DNA from 4 places in the Paenibacillus sp. VTT E-133280 genome. Region 2 is predicted to be linked to each of the others. Evidence: predicted binding sites of a transcription regulator. Region 2 holds the regulator's gene; each other region holds the start of a gene.
The links. The regulator Rex, encoded in region 2, represses fermentation and respiration genes when NADH is low (regulators of the CRP and FNR family bind a similar motif). The targets are predictions, from matches to a motif close to TTGTGAAATATTTCACAA.
Positions count from the first base shown of each region.

Region 1 (5,213 bases), on a different contig from region 2:
TGAAATGCCAACAATGGACAAGACAAACGCATTGATGAACAACCCAGACGTTGCTCTTATCTTGGCAACTGGTGGTTCTGCAATGGTAAAAGCAGCTTACAGCTGTGGTAAACCAGCACTTGGCGTAGGCCCTGGTAACGTACCTGCTTTCATTGAAAAGAGCGCGGATATTGATCAAGCCGTAACGGACATCATTCTTTCTAAGACATTTGATAATGGTATGATCTGTGCTTCCGAGCAAGCTGTTATTATCGAAGAACCAATCTTCGATCAAGTGAAGAAAAAAATGATTGCTAATGGCTGCTACTTTGTGAATAAAGAAGAAGCTGCCAAACTGACTAGTGGAGCAATGAACGTAGATAAATGTGCGGTTAACCCAGCAATCGTAGGTCAATCCGCAGTGAAAATTGCTGAAATGTGTGGCATTCAAGTCCCTGCCGGCACAAAGATTCTGGTAGCAGAACTTGAAGGAGTAGGCACTAAATATCCACTGTCCGCTGAAAAATTAAGCCCGGTTCTTGCTTGCTACAAAGTTAAGAATGCAGATCAAGGTATCGAACGCGCAGCTCAAATTGTTGAATTTGGCGGTATGGGCCACAGCTCGGCTATCCACTCCAACAATGAAGAAGTAATCATGAAGTTCTCTAACCGTCTGCAAACAGGACGTATTCTCGTTAACTCGCCTTCCACACATGGTGCGATCGGCGATATCTATAACACTAATATCCCTTCATTGACTCTGGGCTGCGGATCTTATGGTCGTAACTCCGTGTCGCAAAACGTTACAGCAATCAATTTGATCAACGTGAAAAGGGTGAATCGTCGTACCGTGAATATGCAATGGTTTAAAGTACCTGACAAGATCTATTTCGAAAAAGGCGCTACTCAGTACCTGACCAAAATGCCTGATATCACACGTGTCGCAATTATCACAGACCCAATGATGGTTAAGCTTGGATATGTTGAAAGAGTTGAACATTACCTGCGTCAACGGCAAACTCCTGTAGCTATCGAAGTGTTCTCTGAAGTTGAACCAGATCCATCGACAACTACAGTTGAAAAAGGTACTGCAATGATGAACAGATTCCAACCGGACTGCATCATCGCACTTGGCGGCGGTTCCCCAATGGATGCTGCAAAAGGAATGTGGTTATTCTATGAACATCCAGATGCAGACTTTAATGGTCTGAAACAAAAATTCATGGATATCCGTAAACGGGTATACAAATTCCCTAAACTTGGTAACAAAGCTAAGTTTGTAGCGATTCCAACTACTTCGGGTACAGGTTCGGAAGTAACATCTTTCGCAGTTATTACCGATAAAACAACTGAACAGCACACTAAATATCCATTGGCTGACTACGAGTTAACTCCAGATGTAGCTATCATTGATCCTGAGTTCGTATACAGCTTGCCAAAAACTGCAGTTGCTGATACAGGTATGGACGTATTAACACATGCTATCGAAGCTTATGTATCTGTTATGGCGAGTGACTATACTGATGGTCTAGCTATTAAAGCCATCCAACTGGTATTCCAATACCTTGAAAAATCGGCGCTGGAAGGTGACAGAGTAGCACGTGAAAAAATGCATAACGCATCCACACTTGCTGGTATGGCCTTTGCCAATGCATTCTTGGGTATTAACCACAGTTTGGCGCATAAATGGGGCGGACAGTACCACACTGCTCATGGTCGGACTAACGCGATCCTTATGCCACACGTTATCCGCTACAATGCTAAAAAACCTACGAAGTTCGCTTCGTTCCCTAAATATTCGCACTTCGTAGCTGATGAGCGTTATGCTGAAATTGCCCGTATTCTGGGATTGCCAGCCCGCACAACTGAAGAAGGTGTAACTAGCCTGATCAATGCTATTTGCGATATGAATAAAAAATTGGGCATCGAAGAATCGTTCCAGCAACTGGGCTTTGATCCTAAGGACTTCGAATCCCGCGTAGATTACTTGGCTGACCGTGCGTTTGAAGATCAATGTACAACTGCCAATCCTAAGCTGCCACTGGTATCTGAGCTTGCTGATGTATACCGTAATGCGTTCTACGGAAGATTTGATAATTAATAAATGGTTAAATAGAGAATAGGATAGTTGTGGACTTAGATAAAGGTGACAAATATCACTCGAAAGGTGATATTTGTCACAGTGTTTTTATAGAAAATAAACTAGAATGTTTATATAAACAACGGTCCCACATATGAAATGTTGATTGTGAAATTTGGAACAACCACATCTTTTGGGGATCACGAGACACGGGATCAACCTTCAAGCCCGCGATCTCTACAAATATAATAAATATAGATGGAGGGATTTAGCATGTCGGTGATTGAAAAAGAAGTAAATGAAGTGAAATCCGGTTGGAGAAGTTTTACAAAAGGTAAATGGGCTAAGAAAGTTGACGTTAACAACTTTATCGCTAGTAACATTAAGCCTTATGAAGGTAACGAAGAGTTCCTCGTAGGTCCTACTAGTAACACAACTGAACTGTGGAAGATTATTTCCCAACTGAGCAAGGAAGAAAGAGAAAGAGGCGGCGTATGGGATGTTTCCCTAGATACTGTCTCCACAATTACTTCACATGCTCCAGGCTACATTGACAAGGATAAGGAACAAATTGTAGGCGTGCAGACTGACGCTCCTTTCAGACGTTCCATTCAGCCATTCGGCGGGATCAAGATGATGGTCGATGCTACGAAGGCTTATGGCTTCGAGCTTCCACAAAACATCGTTGACATGTTTACGAACATTCGCAAAACGCATAACCAAGGCGTATTTGATGCATATACACCAGACATGAGAGCGGTGCGTAAATCCGGCGTTATCACAGGTCTTCCTGATGCTTACGGCCGCGGACGCATTATCGGCGACTACCGCCGCATTGCTCTGTACGGTATTGATTTCTTGATTAAAGACAAAAAGCAACAATTAGCTGAGCTTGAAGTTGATTCCATGACAGAAGAAGTAATTCGTTTGCGTGAAGAGCTGTCTGAGCAAATTCGTGCACTGGGCGAATTGAAAGAAATGGCAGCTGCGCATGGAATGGATATTTCCAAACCAGCGACGAATTTCAAAGAAGCTACTCAATGGGTATACTTTGGATACCTGGCAGCAGTTAAAGAACAAAATGGTGCAGCAATGTCCTTGGGACGTGTTTCTTCCTTCCTAGATATCTATGCAGAACGCGATATTGAAGAAGGTACTTTGACTGAAGAACAAGTACAAGAAATTGTCGATCATTTTGTAATGAAACTGCGTATCGTGAAATTCTTGCGTACACCTGACTATAACGATCTGTTCTCCGGCGACCCTACTTGGGTAACTGAATCCATCGGTGGTATGGCTGAAAATGGAACCACTCGTGTTACCAAGAACAGCTTCCGTTTCCTGAACACCCTGTACAACTTGGGTCCGGCTCCGGAACCGAACTTAACTGTTCTGTGGTCCGAAAAATTGCCTGAAGGCTTCAAAAAATATTGTGCTAAGGTTTCTATCGAAACTAGTGCAATTCAGTATGAAAATGACGATCTAATGCGTCCGTACTGGGGTGAAGATTACGCTATTGCTTGCTGCGTATCTCCAATGCGTATCGGTAAACAAATGCAGTTCTTCGGCGCTCGTGCCAACCTGGCAAAAGCTTTGCTGTATGCTATTAATGGTGGTAAAGACGAAAAATCCGGAGCACAAGTTGGGCCGGAATTCCCAGCGATCACTTCTGAATATCTGGATTATGACGAAGTAATGAAACGCTTCAAACCGATGATGGAGTGGTTGGCTAAGACTTATGTTAACACTTTGAACATCATTCACTATATGCATGACAAATATTCTTACGAACGTATCGAAATGGCACTGCATGATCGCGACATTCTGCGTACGATGGCTTGCGGTATCGCTGGTCTGTCCGTTGCAGCTGACTCGCTGAGTGCTATTAAATACGCGAAGGTTAAACCAATCCGTAACGAAGAAGGTATTGCAATTGACTTCGAAACGGAAGGCGAATTCCCTTGCTACGGTAACAATGACGATGCTGTAGACAACATCGCAGTAGAATTGGTTGAAACCTTCATGTCTATGATCCGTAAAAACAAAACATATCGTGATGCTGTACCGACTCAATCGGTATTGACCATTACTTCGAATGTTGTGTACGGTAAGAAGACAGGTACAACACCTGACGGACGTAAAAAAGGCGAACCATTCGCACCAGGTGCTAACCCAATGCACGGACGCGACAAGAAAGGTGCACTGGCTTCACTGAACTCTGTAGCCAAACTGCCTTACTCCGATGCCCAAGATGGTATCTCCAATACGTTCTCCATCGTACCTAAGGCACTAGGTAAAGACGATGAATCCTGCAAGTCTAACTTGGTACACATGATGGACGGATACTTCCATAACAACGCGCAGCATTTGAACGTTAACGTATTTAACCGTGAACAGCTGATGGACGCTATGGATCACCCAGAGAATTATCCACAATTGACTATCCGTGTATCCGGTTATGCAGTTAACTTCATCAAGCTGACTCGCGAACAACAAATGGACGTAATTAACCGTACTTTCCATGGTTCAATGTAAGTTGTTTATATTTATAAAGATCTTTCATTGAGATATGCACTAAAATAATTGCAAGGAATTACCGCTCTTGTTTCAAGGGCGGTAATATCTTGTTTAAGAATCATTAAAATTTTAAATTTTACGGTCGCGTTTAAGGAGAACACAGTCTTATGGGCAGGGGTTCTTCTTCGTGAAAGATGGACTGTTAGTCAGTCGTGGAGAAAGGATGACATCCTATGATTAAAGGTCGCATACACTCCTTGGAAACCTTTGGAACCGTTGATGGGCCTGGTATTCGATTTGTCTTATTTATGCAAGGGTGCTTGCTGAAATGCCAGTATTGCCATAACCCTGATACTTGGGCTTTAGATGAAGGTAAGGAAATGACTCTAGAAGAAGTACTTTCGGAGATCGAGCCATATTTAAACTACTATCGTTCATCCGGTGGTGGGTTAACTGTATCCGGCGGAGAACCAACTTTGCAGGCACAATTTGTAAAGCAGTTATTTACGGAAGTTAAAAAGCGTTGGAATCTGCACACTACATTAGATAGTAATGGTTATAACGAAGGTGACAAGATTAATGACTTATTGGATGTTACGGACTTGGTGATGCTTGATTTGAAGCATATTGATGAAGA
Region 1 is NZ_NFUX01000071.1:7,012-12,224, reverse strand. Features, by position in the region: gene adhE (bifunctional acetaldehyde-CoA/alcohol dehydrogenase) at 1-2,080, shown strand, start outside; gene pflB (formate C-acetyltransferase) at 2,333-4,594, shown strand; gene pflA (pyruvate formate-lyase-activating protein) at 4,810-5,213, shown strand, end outside.
Region 1: a site for Rex is predicted at 2,226-2,243, ahead of pflB (formate C-acetyltransferase). Genes of this name have one in related genera too.

Region 2 (5,213 bases):
GAAATCAGCTTGTTTCATTATTGTAAATTATTACGTTTACGGTTTATTATTCCGCATTTTCATTCAAGCGATGCATCCCCTGAACCAGTGGTGTGCATCGCCTTTTTTCGCAACTTCTGTTATGCTGATTAAGAGTCTCAATTGAAAGGGAATAGAATTATAATGAAATTTGCCGTGCTTGATTTTGAAACAACGGGAACCCAATCCGTGGGTGAAATCATCCAGGTTGGCCTTGCAATTATAGAAGAAGACCGGTCCATCTCCCGGGTATATGGTTCCTACGTCAAGCCCGGAACGCCGATACCTCCTTTTATAACTGGTCTAACGGGGATTACCGACGATGATGTAAAGGATGCACCTGAGCTGGATGAGATGATGATGGAGCTTGTTCCACTCTTGGATGATGTTGTGCTTGTAGGGCATAATGTCGCATTCGACTTCCATTTTTTGCAAAATGCTTTAGACCGATGTGGGTATTTACCATTTCAAGGACGGATTTTAGATACGATTGATTTTCTGAAAATCTGCTTTCCTTCCCTCACATCCTATCAACTAGGATCAGTTAGTGCACATTTTGGTGTGACGCATGAGCGTCCGCATCAGGCAGACAGTGATGCACTCGCAACTGCTCTTGTATTGCTGAAATGTCTGGAGGAGCTCTACGATTTGCCTTTGCTGACGATCCAGAGACTCTGTGAGCTGTTTACGGAAGAGGATAGTGATCTTGGTTGGTATTTCGATGGTCTGCTGCGTGAACGGGAAGCGGAGACGCTTCAGCCCGAAGGTGATCTGACTTTTTATCGTCAATTAGCGCTTGCTGTAGGAGACTGGAACGAATTAGCTCCACCTCGAGACGAGCATGCTGAGAATCCGCTACAGAATTTATCTTTTACAGATTATATGGATGAAGTAACGAAACGACTTAAAGAAACTTTGCCGCAGTATGAAAGCCGAGAAGCTCAGGATATTATGATCAATGAGGTGATGACGGCACTTGCCGAAGACAAACATCTATTGATCGAAGCAGGGACAGGAACCGGCAAATCACTTGGTTATTTGTTGCCTGCCATATACCAAAGCGTTCGCACGAATGAAAAAGTTATGGTCAGCACTCATACTATTAATCTGCAGGATCAATTGCGTGAGCGGGATATTCCTTTATTAACACAGGTAGTTCCATTTCCATTTAAAGCTGCAATTTTTAAGGGCAGAGGGCATTATTTGTGTCTTCGTAAGTTCGAACATAAAATTAATAAAAAAGACTTTGTCAGTCCGAGGGAAGATGCGCTTACTGCGGCTCAGATGATCGTTTGGCTGACGCAAAGCGAATCAGGAGATGACGAAGAGCTCAACTTAAGCGGTCGTGGAGGAGATTTCTGGGAGACGGTGGCTAGCGATACCGATTCTTGTCTGGGGCGCTCCTGTCCTTGGTTCCGTAAGTGTTATTACCATCGGGCAAAGCATGAAGCTGGTATTGCAGACGTAGTCATTACGAACCACTCTAAGCTTTTCGCAGATGTTAAGGCTGGGCACCAGCTACTTCCGGCTTATGAACATCTTGTAATTGATGAGGCCCATCATCTGGAGGACGTGGCTGGCAAGCATTTAGGCATGCATATGAAGCATTTCACGGTGGCACATACACTATCGCGTCTTTATAAGGATAGTCGAAATGGCCAACTTCCTACGCTTCGCCAAATGCTTCAGTCATCAGGCAGTGAGGAAGCTTCTGAATGGAGCGGAGTGATCGATAGAATCTATCCGGACCTGCTTACCATAAAAGAAACCTGGGATCTGCTTAGTGATAAACTATTCAGCCTCTTGCCGGAACGCAGCGATGCAGCAGCGGGAGAAGCTGGCCAGTTAGTCATGCGGCTACTTCCTACCCGTAAACCGAAAGATTGGGATGAATTGGTTGCTTTAGAGAATACTATGAATCTGACATTAAGCGAAATTATCCGTAAAGGTGATAAAATGCTTAATGAAATGCGAGATCAAGAAGGTCAATCTTCCTCAGATAGTCTAGTTACCGATATTAGCGGCTTATTTAAGGATTTAGCTTCAATACGTGAGCAAGTACGGTTTTTTATGGGATTAAACGATGAGAATGTAGTATATTGGCTGGAGGCGAATGGAAATTATCGCAGTAAATCGCTACAGCTGTATGCCGTTCCTGTTGATGTCAGTACTCAGCTTAAGGAGCTGTTTTTCGACAAGAAGAAAAGTATCGTGCTAACTTCGGCGACACTCTCTGTTGATAAATCGTTCCAGTTTATGATTGATAATCTCGGACTTAATGAAGCTGCGGAAGAGGGGCGTCTGATGACATCACTCCTGCCTTCTCCTTTTAAGTATCGGGAGCAGGCGCTGTTAGTTATTCCACGGGATTTCCCTAGTGTGAAGGGCAGTGTGGGCGATGCCCGATTTGTTGATACACTCGTACAATCACTAGCAGAAGCAGCGACTACAACACGCGGGCGGATGCTTGTCCTGTTTACTTCTTACAAGATGCTACGCCAGGTTTACGATCCTTTGAAAGAGGCTCTAGCCTCACAAGAGATCACGGTGCTGGGTCAAGGCGTGGAGGGGGGCAGCCGTAGCAAGCTGATCCGCCGTTTTCAGGACAGTGCAGCCTCTGTACTGTTAGGAACAAGCAGTTTTTGGGAGGGTGTTGATATTCCGGGTGAAGCATTAACATGCTTGGCCATCGTGAGGCTCCCGTTTCAACCGCCAAACCATCCCCTAGCGGAAGCGAAGTCTGAGTTATTACAAGCCCAGAAAAAGAATCCGTTCATGAAGTTGTCTGTTCCTCAGGCGGTTATTCGCTTTAAGCAAGGATTTGGAAGGCTGGTGCGGACAGCGCAAGATCGGGGTATTGTTATTGTGTATGACACCAGGGTGATCGAATCTCACTATGGGAAATATTTCCTCTATTCGTTGCCTGGCCCAAAAATGGAGCATATGCTTACGGATCAAATGGTTCCTCGTATAGCGGAGTGGTTGGAAGACGGAGGCGTTTCTTAAAAAGAACGTCATCGATCATATTAATCACTCTACAATGAAGGGCGGTATAAGAATACCGCTCTTCATTGAGACGAGGTACACGAATTAGTATAAGGTTAGTAAAGAATATTACTTACATTAGGAGGTAAATTATGAAATCGGAAAAAATATCAGAAGCCGTTGTTCGCAGACTTCCTGTGTACTTACGTTTCCTAAATGATCTACAGAAACGTGAAATATTAACCGTTTCCTCTCAAGAGCTAGGACAGAAACTTGATTTGAATCCCGCTCAAATTCGCAAAGATTTAGCTTATTTTGGAGATTTCGGCAGAAAAGGTATCGGGTATGACGTAACTTATCTTATTGAGAAAATCCGTCATATTCTGAAGCTGGATCAACAACTGAATGTGGCTTTAGTGGGTGCCGGTAACCTTGGACATGCATTATCTAATTATAATGCTTATTTGAAAGATACTATGAAGATTACCGCTATATTTGATTCCTATGCGCCTAAGGTAGGGCGGAAAATCAACTCACTTACCGTTCAACCGATGGAGGAGCTTGGTCAGACGGTTCGTGAGCAAGGTATTCGAATTGGGATAATTACAGTACCTGATTCAGAAGCGCAGAATGTAGCGGATATTCTCATTGAGTCTGGCATTGAGGCGATTTTAAATTTTGCACCAGTGATTCTAAAAACACCATCGAATATCCGGGTTCATGCTGCTGATTTTACAACAGATTTGCAAAGCCTTGCTTATTATTTGAAGGATGGAAAGGAAGAAAGCAGAAATGAAGAGCAATAAAACGATTATCAAGGGCGGGCGTTTTCTTACTCCGGGAACGGATGAGCCGGTTCTTAGTGGATATATGACTATTGAAGATGATTTGATCACTTACATAGGAAAAGAAGAGCCTTTAATAGAAGACGATGTGCAAGTTGTTGATGGCAGTCGTCTGTTGTTTATGCCAGGTCTGGTAAACACGCATGGCCATGCCGCAATGTCATTGCTTCGTGGTTATGGAGATGACTTAGCGCTTCAGGTGTGGCTTCAGGAGAAGATGTGGCCGATGGAAGAGAAGTTCACCGGAGAAGATGTATACTGGGGAACCTCCTTGTCTGTACTTGAAATGCTGAAAGGTGGCACTACAACCTTCCTGGATATGTATGATCATATGGACCGAGTAGCGGAGGTCGTCGAATTATCAGGTATTCGTTCCGTACTAATGAGAGGCGTAATCGGTCTATGTCCAGAAGAAGTACAAAATCAGAAGCTTGCGGAAGCGGTTTCTTTTGCGCGTAACTGGCATGGTAAGGCTGAAGGTAGAATTACGACAATGATCTCGCCACATGCCCCATATACATGCCCACCAGACTTCTTTGTTAAGTTTGTGCAGGCGGCTCATGATTTGAATTTACCGATGCATACCCATATGTCCGAAACGAAACGCGAAGTGGAGCAGAATGTGGTGGATTACGGACTGCGGCCAGTAGCGCATTTAGAGAAGCTTGGAATGTTCACACGTCCGTCTATAATCGCTCATGGTGTTCATTTGAATGATGAAGAGATCGAGATACTGGCTCGTCATGATGTAGGTGTATCCCATAACCCTGGAAGCAATCTTAAGCTGGCTAGTGGAGTTGCTCGAGTTACGGATCTTCTAAAGGCCGGAGTGAAGGTGTCACTGGGTACAGATGGAGCGGCAAGTAATAATAATTTGGATATGTTTGAAGAAATGCGTCTTGCAGCACTCATCCATAAAGGTGTAAGTGGTGATCCTACGGCTGTTCCGGCTCCGGAAGCTCTACGTATGGCTACGGAGTATGGCGCGAAGTCTATCTTTTTAAATGATGTGGGTAGACTCGCTGTAGGTATGAAAGCTGACTTTATTGCTATTGATATAGACCAGCCGCATTTGCTCCCACACACAGATCTGTTGTCTCACGCTGTTTATTCTGCCAGTGCCAAGGATGTTGAGCATGTATGGGTGAATGGTAAACAGGTTGTTAAACATGGACAATGTGTAACGCTAGATGAGGAAGCCATCCGTCGTAAGGCGCAAGAAGCCTTTGATGGACTGCTTAAACGATAGTCTAAGATCATAACAAATAACTGAAAGGCTGTGACTTTCTGCTATTGCAAAGTTACAGCCTTTTGTGTTTCTGATCATTAGATCATTGAACGAGATATGAAACTTTGGATAAACAC
Region 2 is NZ_NFUX01000052.1:4,591-9,803, forward strand. Features, by position in the region: gene CA600_RS20800 (tetratricopeptide repeat protein) at 1-26, shown strand, start outside; gene dinG (ATP-dependent DNA helicase DinG) at 163-3,024, shown strand; gene CA600_RS20810 (redox-sensing transcriptional repressor Rex) at 3,156-3,809, shown strand; gene CA600_RS20815 (amidohydrolase) at 3,796-5,097, shown strand.

Region 3 (5,213 bases), on a different contig from region 2:
TGGATCGTGTTTTGCCCTCGTATTGTGCAAGCGGTTTCTCTGATCATTCAGAACTTCACTCAACCCGGTGATCAAGTGTTAATCCATACGCCAGCCTATCAGCCGGTTGCTAAATCGGTAGAACTAAATAACCGCGTATTAGTGGAAAGTCCACTTCGTGAAGTGAACGGGCGTTATGAGATCGATTTTGCTGATATGGAGTTGCGGATGCAAGCAGGGGTTAAAATTGTACTGCTCATCTCACCGCATAATCCGGTTGGACGGGTATGGACACGAGCTGAACTAGAACGAATCGTTAGCTTGTGTACAAAGTATGATGCTTATATTGTATCGGATGATATTCATGCCGATTTTATCCATGAAGGTCATGAGCATACGATAATCGGGAAGATATCGACCGAGGCTGAGCAGCGATCCTTTATCTGTACTTCCCCAGGGAAGACCTTCAATCTTGCAAGCCTTGAAATTGCTAACATCGTGATTCCGAATGACCAGTTGCGGGAGAAATTCAGACGTTGTTTACAGCAAGCGGGCTGTCATAACCCCACCTTTTTTGCAGTACCTGCATTAGAAGTGGCTTATACGGAATGCGATGAATGGCTGGAAGAATTACGAGGGTATATCACAGCCAATATCGCTTGGGTGAAAGCATATATAGCTGAATCTATGCCTGAACTTCGCGTGATCGAGTCAGAAGGAACCTATCTGTTATGGGTGGATTGTAGGGCAATCAGTACCAACGAAGCAGAGCTAAAGCAGTGGATCGAGTCGGATGCGAAGGTTAGCGTGAGCTTTGGGACAGGTTTTGGGACATCAGGTGAAGGCTTCATTCGCTTAAATATTGCGACGCCACGGCCCTTGTTGCAGGAAGCTTTTGAACGGCTGAATCGAGCTTATCCATTAAAAAAGTAAAAATAGTAAAAAACAATTGATTAATGACCTTGAAAGACCTCATTAGTAGCTTTTCTCAGATCCATATCAAGGGGGAGAATAACCATGTCCAAATCAGAAACACCAAGAGTCAAGAAACAGCCGACGATGTTCTTAGCACTATTACCGATTATTACAATGATTGTGTTACTTAGTTTAGGGTATGTGTTGTTTGAATTACCACCTGAACCACTTATCATTACCTCTGCGGTTGTTGCTGGTATTATCGCGATTATTCTTGGTTATAGCTATAACGACATACTAGAATCTATCGCTGGCAAGATCGCGAAAACGATGCCTGCCATTCTTATTCTGATCATGGTTGGTTTTATGATTGGGGCATGGATGGTTGGTGGAACGATCCCAATGATGATTTATTATGGATTGAAAATCATTAATCCACAATTTCTGCTTATCACCGCATTTATTGCGACAGCTGCCGTTTCACTTTGTACGGGCACGTCTTGGGGGTCAGCGGGAACGATCGGGGTCGCCTTTATGGGTGTTGGCGCGGGTATGGATGCGAACCTAGCAGCAGTAGCTGGTGCTGTTGTTGCAGGTGCTTATTTTGGCGATAAATTGTCACCGCTTTCAGACACAACGAATATTGCTGCGTTAGCAACAGGTGTTAATCTTTATGAGCATATTGGACATTTACTATATACCACACTTCCTTCGTTTATCGTTGCAAGCGTTGTCTTTATTATCACAGGCCTAAACACAGATGCTGCCGGTGCTATTGTTCCAGAAAAGGTTGGAACGATCATGGGAACATTAGATACCATTTACGACTTTAATCTGCTGCTATTAGTACCTGTATTAATCATCTTGTATGGTTCTATTACGAAGAAGCCGACCATACCAGTCATGCTGATCTCTTCCATGTTCGCTATGGCCAACGCACTTGTATTTCAGGGATTTACGTTGAATGATGTCGTATCTTCTGTTGTTAATGGATTTAATATTTCTATGGTTCACGTAGCTGGATTTGATTCTGCTAACATTATTGAAGATGTACCCCGTCTCCTAAATCGTGGCGGGATGAACTCCATGATGGGTACACTTCTCATTTGCTTCTGTGCAATCACGTTTGCTGGAACCATATCTCTGACGAAATCCTTGGAATTGATTGTTAATAAGCTTTTGAAGTTCGTCCATTCCACAGGTTCAATGATCGTAGCAACCATTGTTACAGGTCTTACGATGATCGGGGTTACAAGTAATGGTCAGGTATCCATCTTAATGCCAGGTGAAATGCTGCGTGAAGCATATATCCGTCGGGGCTTGCATCCGAAGAATTTGGGACGTACGATCGAGGATTCAGCGGCGATTACCGAGCCTATTCTGCCTTGGACAGCTGCAGGTGCTTATATGGCGGGAACGCTGGGTGTTGCAACGTTAGACTATTTACCTTGGGCTGTTCTCTGTTGGACAGGAATAATCTTTGCGACGATATGGGGCTTCACGGGATTTGGTATCGCGAAGTTAACGCCAGAGCAACAGGCAGAAATGCTAAAGGAATATGACGGTAAAACTAATGAACAAGTTGGATAAAGGAGTCTTTTAAAATGAAAAATATGCATAAAGAAACTGTAATAACAACGGATGCACCAGGTGCAATTGGACCTTATTCTCAAGCTGTAAAGCTTGGGAACGTCCTATATACTTCAGGACAACTCGGACTAGACCCGGTTAGTGGGACTTTTCCTGCTACGGTTGAGGAACAGACGGAACAGTCGTTGCTGAATGTCAAAGCCATACTGGAAGCGGCGCGTACAAGCATGGACCAGGTAATAAAGACGACCGTTTTCCTAAAGGATATGAATGATTTTCTTAAGGTAAATGAGATTTATGGAAGGTTTTTTGCTCAGCCATATCCTGCTCGCAGCGCAGTTGAAGTAGCACGTCTGCCTAAGGATGGGCTCGTAGAAATTGAAGTTATTGCTTATATACCATAAGTGACTAGAAAATAAGGCAGATGGCCGCCCTGAAAAGGGTGGCTTTTTTTGAGTAGTAAGTTGCGGATATAGAAAGCAAGAATTTTTATGAAAATTTAAATGAAAATATTCATGAAAATGTAACAGTAAGTATAACTAATTACTAAAAAACCTTCACAAAACAGCATCCTTGCGTTATCATAAATGTGAAAACATTCACAAAGGGGCGTTATAAAGATGAAGAAGACAACAAGTACTGCTCTCATTCTCATTCTCTCTGTCATGCTCGTAATCGCAGGCTGCGGTAACAGTAATAGCAACAGCGCAGGTAATAGTAATGGCAATGAGAACAAAAGTAAGGTAAATGAGACGGCCAAAAATGATAAAGCTGAAGCCGTATCAGGTGCATCAGAAGCTAGTTACACACCACTGGATCAATTAAAAGATAATTATGATATCGTTATTGTCGGTGCTGGTGGTGCGGGAATGTCTGCTGCACTGGAAGCTAAGGCTAAGGGCTTGAATCCGGTTATTTTAGAAAAAATGCCGGTTGCAGGTGGGAATACAAGTAAATCCTCCTCAGGGATGAACGCTTCCCAAACGAAATTTCAAAAAGAGCAAAGCATTGAAGATAGCAATGATAAGTTTTATGAAGAGACGCTAAAAGGCGGTCATGACACGAATGATAAAGAGATGCTTCGTTTCTTCGTTGACAATTCCGCAAGTGCGATCGATTGGTTGGATTCGATCGGAATCAAGCTGAACAATATTACAATCACAGGCGGCATGAGCGAAAAACGCACCCACCGTCCAGAAGATGGATCTGCGGTAGGCCAATACCTTGTCAAAGGATTGGTTAGAAACGTACAAGAAAAAGAAATTCCACTGTTTGTGAACGCGGATGTTAAAGAAATTACTCAAAAAGACGGTAAGGCTAACGGCGTCAAAGTACTCTTTAATCAAGCTGATGAAAAAACCATTACAGCGAAGGCAGTTGTTGTAACAACAGGTGGTTTTGGATCCAACATGGATATGATATCAAAAGTTAGACCTGATCTGGAAGGATACGTTACGACTAACCAAATCGGTAGTACAGGCGACGGCATCAAGATGATCGAGGCACTTGGCGGAACTACTGTCGATATGGATCAAATTCAAGTTCACCCAACAGTTCAACAAGATAAATCTTATCTGATCGGGGAAGCCGTTCGCGGTGAAGGATCTATCCTCGTGAACAGCGAAGGCACACGGTTTGTAAATGAATTGACTACACGTGATAAAGTTACCGAAGCGATCAATGCACTTCCTGAAAAAGCGGCAACGCTTGTCTTTGATTCCGGCGTCAAATCACGCGTGAAAGCAATTGAACAATATGACAAAATGGGCTTCGTAATCCAAGCGGATACCATCGAAGCATTGGCGAAAGAAATCGGTGTTCCAGCCGATAAGCTAAAAGCGACACTTGATACTTGGAACAGCGCAGTAAAGAACAAGAACGATGCTGAATTCGGCAGAACAACAGGGATGGACAACGATTTGTCCGTTGGTCCTTACTACGCTATTAAGATCGCCCCAGGGATTCACTACACCATGGGCGGCGTGAAGATCAATACGAATACAGAGGTATTAAATAAAGACGGCGCTGCTATTCCTGGCCTGTATGCGGCTGGTGAAGTTACAGGTGGATTGCATGGTCAAAACCGGATCGGCGGTAACTCTGTAGCAGAAATCATTATTTTCGGCCGTCAAGCAGGGATTAAATCTGCTGAGTTTGTACAAGCACAATAAGATTTAACTGCTAATCTGGATCAAACAAAGAACCGCTTGGGCTAATTGAAGCCCGGGCGGTTTTTTGTTTGATCTCACGTTAAAAGTGAGTGGAGTGACCTCTATTCAAAAAGCTACTTCCCGCTCTTAGCCTGTTCTTCGCGCATCCACTGTGACAGCTGGCGTTTGAGCTTAAGGAATTCCGGGGAATCCGTAATCTCATCGCGGCGTGGCCGTGGAAATGGCACGTCAACAGTATGTAGGATGGAGCCGGGGCGGCCCGAGAATACATAAATACGATTCGAGAGCAGCAACGCTTCTTCGATGTTGTGGGTGATGAACAGCACAGAGCGGCGATTCTCCTCCCACAGTTCGAGCAGCCAACGCTGCATTTCACTGCGAGTTAGGGCATCCAATGCGCTGAAAGGCTCATCGAGCAGCATCAACTCCTGCGGAGCTAGCAATGCTCTGAGAAAAGCCGCACGCTGCTGCATCCCCCCAGACAGCATATGCGGGTAAGCCTGTTCAAACCCGCTCAAGCCAACCTTTTCGAGCCACTGGCGCGCTTCTTCACGAGCT
Region 3 is NZ_NFUX01000012.1:86,021-91,233, forward strand. Features, by position in the region: gene CA600_RS07890 (MalY/PatB family protein) at 1-912, shown strand, start outside; gene nhaC (Na+/H+ antiporter NhaC) at 997-2,484, shown strand; gene CA600_RS07900 (RidA family protein) at 2,499-2,888, shown strand; gene CA600_RS07905 (flavocytochrome c) at 3,105-4,655, shown strand; gene CA600_RS07910 (ABC transporter ATP-binding protein) at 4,769-5,213, opposite strand, start outside.
Region 3: a site for Rex is predicted at 3,072-3,089, ahead of CA600_RS07905 (flavocytochrome c). Genes of this name have one in related genera too.

Region 4 (5,213 bases), on a different contig from region 2:
TCATCGTATTGCGAAAGTGGGTTTCCATTTACCAGAAGCGTTCCAGATTCTGGTTTCAGCAAACCGGCAATAAGATGAAGCAAAGTCGTTTTGCCGGAACCGCTTTTGCCAACGATGGCGATGTGTTCTCCTGGACTAAGCTGGATCAGACCCGTCTTAAGCTCGAATGAATCTGGAGCATACTGAAACCGTAGATGGTCAATTTCTATGGATGGCGGCATTGAAAGGTTGTCATTGTCGATCTCGTCGATTTCATTGGATGTTTCTACCTCTTCATTGCCATTCGCCTCCCTGCTCACCCCTGCCGTCTCCACAAGCATCTGTTCCACCTTACGAACCGCTCCCATACTTGTTCGGCCGCTGTGAAAGGCTGTTCCTGTATTTTTTAACAGGTTGTAAAATTCGGGAACGAGCAACAAAACAAGAAAGGCGGTGTGGAAGGTCATAGATTTGAAAACGAGCAACTGAATGGCCAGTTCGAGAGCGACAATGCCGATGCTTAACATCACGATCGATTCCAGCATGAAGGTATTCGTAAATGCAATCTTCAAAATTCCCATCGTAGCATCCCGATAACCCAGACTGCTGCGTTCAATCTCCTGCTGCTGACGGTTAGCCCGTCCAAATATTTTCAACGTCATCAGCCCTTGAAGAGAATCCAGAAATGTCCCTGAAAACTCAGCCAGTTGCGCATATTTTTCTTCGGATTTGTTCTTTGTTTTCAGCCCTACCAAAATCATGAACAGCGGGATAAACGGAGCTGTAAACAAGAGAATGAAACCTGTGTTGGCATGTTGAGTAAATGTAACGACCAAAATCAGAATCGGGATGATAGCTGCTTCCATCATACGTGGCATGTACTGACTGAAATAACTATCAGCCTCATCCACAGCATCCAGAGCAATGCTGACCTTCCCTCCCGTCTGTCCACTAAGAGTTTCGGGCATGGAAGCATGGGTCAAGTTTTGCAATACGGCTGCGCGCATATTTGTTTTGGCAGTAGCAGCCATTTGCAAGCCGACTATACCGTTTCCATACGACAACAGTGTGCGTACAGCCATAACTGCCAGAAGTATGCCGAGTAACAGGATAACCGATGAGAACGAAGCCCTCTCCACAAAAATCCGCTGGACTGCTTCAGCAAGCAATCCAGCCTGACTCACAATAGCTACGCCAAGCGCGAGTGAAATAACCGCTAGGAGGGCCATATTTTTCCTTTGTAAAGACATTTGTTGAGAAATCAGACTGGATTTCCTCTTCACAGATCACACTTCCTTTATATACAGGCTTGTAGAGAAACCTCAAACACGCCGTAATAGATCAATCAGCTTTATTTTTTCCCTTTTACATAATCCGCATCAAACAGGAAGAGTTTGAAGACCAGAATAAGGGATGGGATCAACAGACATAGACCACCGATAAACACAATAACTAACGCTAAGCCCATTGCTGGCGAAGTTGCACTGCTCTGAATCGTGATGAACGGATCAAGAATATAAGGGTATTGCCCAATTCCATATGCGAAAAAGGCACAGAAAAATTGCAACATGATGCATATAAAAGCTAATCCGTAACGGCGCCCGTTATATAACAGCCACATCGCGATCATGAAGAAAGCAACGGAAAGTCCCAGCAGCCACCATAAATCCATCATATTTTGAAAATGCCGCTCATTGTGTTGACCCAAATAAATAAATGCTGTCAGTGCAAGAATTATTGTCGGTGTACTCCAAAACAGGGCGTAGTTACGCATCAGCTTCAACGCAGAATGATCCTCTGCCCGAGATGCGTAAAATGTCAGAAAGGAGCCGCTTATGAACAAAACGGACACGATTGCCAGTCCAACGATGCTCCACGATAACGGATTGGTAAACAGCTCCCAGTAATCCAGAGAAACCGTCTCCCCCTGCTTCACGATAAAGCCGCCTTCAGATAAGGTTAGCGCCACTGACAACGAAGCGGGAATAAGTAAACCTGTAGCTCCGTATAAAAAAAGATACACAATGTTTTTCTTGGAGCCGTAATTTTCAAATGCATAGAACGAACCGCGAATCGCAAGAAGAATTACTGCAATGGTTCCCGGAACAAGCAACGCGGAGCCATAATAATAGGCTGTGTCTGGAAAAAATCCGACAATGCCAATGTAGAAAAAGATAAAAAATACATTTGTAATCTCCCAAACGGGTGATAAATAACGGGAAATCAGACGATTAATCAAATGATCCTGCTTCGTCAAACGTGCATAAAAGGCGAAGAAGCCCGCTCCGAAATCAATAGAAGCTATAATTAAATAGCCGTACAAGAACAGCCAGAGCACCGAGATGCCAATCAATTCGTAACTCATCATGCAGTGCCCCCCTTTTCTGTAGTAGATTGATCAGGATGATCCTTCATATATTTCTCCAGCTCAACTTCTGCCGGATTATTGTTGAACAAGCGTCTTAGCACGATTACACACATACTGCCGAGTACGATGTACAGGAGCAATAAGCCGAAGAAAATAATTCTTACATTCGGAGAAGTCGTGGCTGCTTCCTCTACACGCATATATCCACGGATAATCCAAGGCTGTCGCCCAACTTCTGCATAAAACCAGCCCAGCTCAACAGCCAGAAAAGCGAGCGGCGCGATCAGTGCGAGGATGCTTAGCATCCACTTGTTAAGCGCATTACGTTTTTTCCAGAACACAAACAGGAAATACAGGACCGCTATCGCGAGTAAGGCAAATCCAATTCCGGCCATTAAATCAAACAGGTAATGAACGAGAAGCGGCGGCCATTCATCTTTGGGGAATTCCTCCAGTCCCGTTACCTCTGCGTTAAAGTCTCCAAAGGCCAGGAAGCTGAGCACCTTCGGCAGATGAAGAGCCCCTAGAACTTCATGCTCTGCATTCAGCCATCCCATTAGAACCAAATCCACACCGCTACCCGTCTCAAAATGCCATTCTGCCGCTGCAAGCTTCTCCGGCTGATGTTCGGCCAAAAACTTGGCGGACACATCTCCAGCTAATGTGTTTAGCAAGCCGAACAGCAAAACAACCGCCATCATGAGATTCAAGGATTTTTTGTGGTATGCGGATACCCCTTTTCTCAGCATTGCAAAGGCTGCAATTCCGGCTAATAGGGCAGCTCCTGTTAAATAGGCCGAGCTTAATACATGGAACACCTTGGAGAACGTCGCTGTATTCAGCATCGCTTGCACTGGGTCAATCGCTGTGAATTGGCCTGCTTCCATGACAAAGCCTCCAGGCTGGTTCATGAATCCGTTCACCGTCGTAATAAAAACGGCAGACATCCCTGCACCGGCGACAATCGGAATCGTCAGCAGCCAATGGATATACGGATTTTTGAACCGATCCCACGTATACAAATAAATGCCTAGGAAGATGGCTTCAAAAAAGAAAGCGAACACTTCCATGAATAACGGAAGTGCAATAACATTCCCCGCCAGTTTCATAAAATTCGGCCATACCAGGGCCAGTTGTAGTGAAATCGCTGTACCGGTCACGACACCAACCGCTACAGAAATGACAAATCCTCGAGACCATCTTTTTGCCATAAGGGTATAATGGGGGTCCTTCTTTCGGATTCCTATGAACTCTGCTATAGCGATCATTAGCGGTATACCAACGCCAATCGTTGCAAAAATAACGTGGAACCCAAGAGTCAAGCCTGTAACCAGCCTGCTCCATAGCACCGTATCAATTTCCATTCTTTACTGCTCCCTTCAAACTCTGTTCATTTTTCGTCATTTGATGCTTATGATTAGGCCAGCTAACTGTAGGCTGCATTCAATATCAGATTAAACAAAGCTCAGAGACATCGTTGCCTGTTCGTTTTAGTATGACGTTCCTCGTTCTTTGCTATGTAAAAAGAGAAAAATTTCACAAAGCAAGAGATGGCGAGACCTATTTACCTGATACTGAAGCAATCCGATTAATATAGTGGCCTAATGATTAAAATTATCATATCTTAAATTTTTAGTAATTCAATCACTGAGACCTCTTCATCTCTAAACGTTCAAGAAAGGGACAAATCTTTTTAACAACTCGGTGAATAACACAAAAAGCATCCGAAGGAGCTATTGATTCATTAGCTTATATGTGATGCTACAAGTATTCTCGTATTTCGATGTTAGAGAAACACGATATTTTCTCATTCCAATCCTTTATATATACCCTTTTTTGGCAACAAAAAAACACTGACTCAACTCATCAGTGTTTTTGAATTAAAGCGAATATCATCTTCGTTATGACAAATCTTTTTTCATCTCATATTGCTCTATAAATACGTCAAGACCAACTTCTTTAAGGAAACGTATAGAATTTATATCTCTTTTGTCTACATTATTGACGGTGATGAGTGCATGTCTCTCTCCAATCCAATGAAATAAGGAACGTCCCAATCCCTGATTTCTTTTTTCTCGCAAAACGCCGAACTGTAGAACAGCTCCATTGGCTGATTTTATTACCGCGTATCCACAAATCTTGTTGTCTTCCATTATGGTGACCACATCGTACAGATGCGGGTTTCGTAAAATTGCCTCAGCGGATTGTTCCCAAGAAGGTTCGAAATTCCAATAAGCATGTACCGATGTCCAATCGAATTCTTCCAGTCGAACCATAGAAATGAATGTACGTCTATGATCGACCGGAAGGTTTACATTAATACGACCCTTGAAGCAAACTAATTCTCTATGGATTTGAAATCCTAAAGCACTATACGCTTTTATAGCTTTAACATTGGTTTGGATCACTTCAAGCAAACATTTTTGAATATTAGCTTCTTTGAGGATGGGAAAAGCATGACGATAAATTTGTGCGACCAGCCGTTTTCCTCTATATAAAGGAACGACTCCGGTACCGGTATTAAAGGCAGTTCTTTCGCCGTTACGCTCACCGATGCCATGCATAACAAATGCAACCTGCTTATCTTGATCAAAAGCACCGAATGACATCTGATAATTAACACCCGCACCTGCAAATTTATCAGCTAAATTCTGCTCAGAAACTTGAAATGGAATGACATAATCGGAGAAGGCTTCGTTAAAGCAAGTTGTAAACTCTTGTAATTTAATATCCTCAACATTTTTGATTAACATATAGTTCTTTCTCCTTTTCTTCTAACACTATTACCACCATCATTTCGTACGACCATAGAAGAAAGAATACCCATCTGACTTCCCAAGCTTAGTCGTCTGCGTTGCGTCCACTA
Region 4 is NZ_NFUX01000005.1:32,863-38,075, forward strand. Features, by position in the region: gene cydD (thiol reductant ABC exporter subunit CydD) at 1-1,262, opposite strand, end outside; gene CA600_RS03535 (cytochrome d ubiquinol oxidase subunit II) at 1,331-2,347, opposite strand; gene CA600_RS03540 (cytochrome ubiquinol oxidase subunit I) at 2,344-3,711, opposite strand; gene CA600_RS03545 (GNAT family N-acetyltransferase) at 4,249-5,100, opposite strand; gene CA600_RS03550 (hypothetical protein) at 5,140-5,213, opposite strand, start outside.
Region 4: a site for Rex is predicted at 3,872-3,889, ahead of CA600_RS03540 (cytochrome ubiquinol oxidase subunit I). Genes of this name have one in related genera too.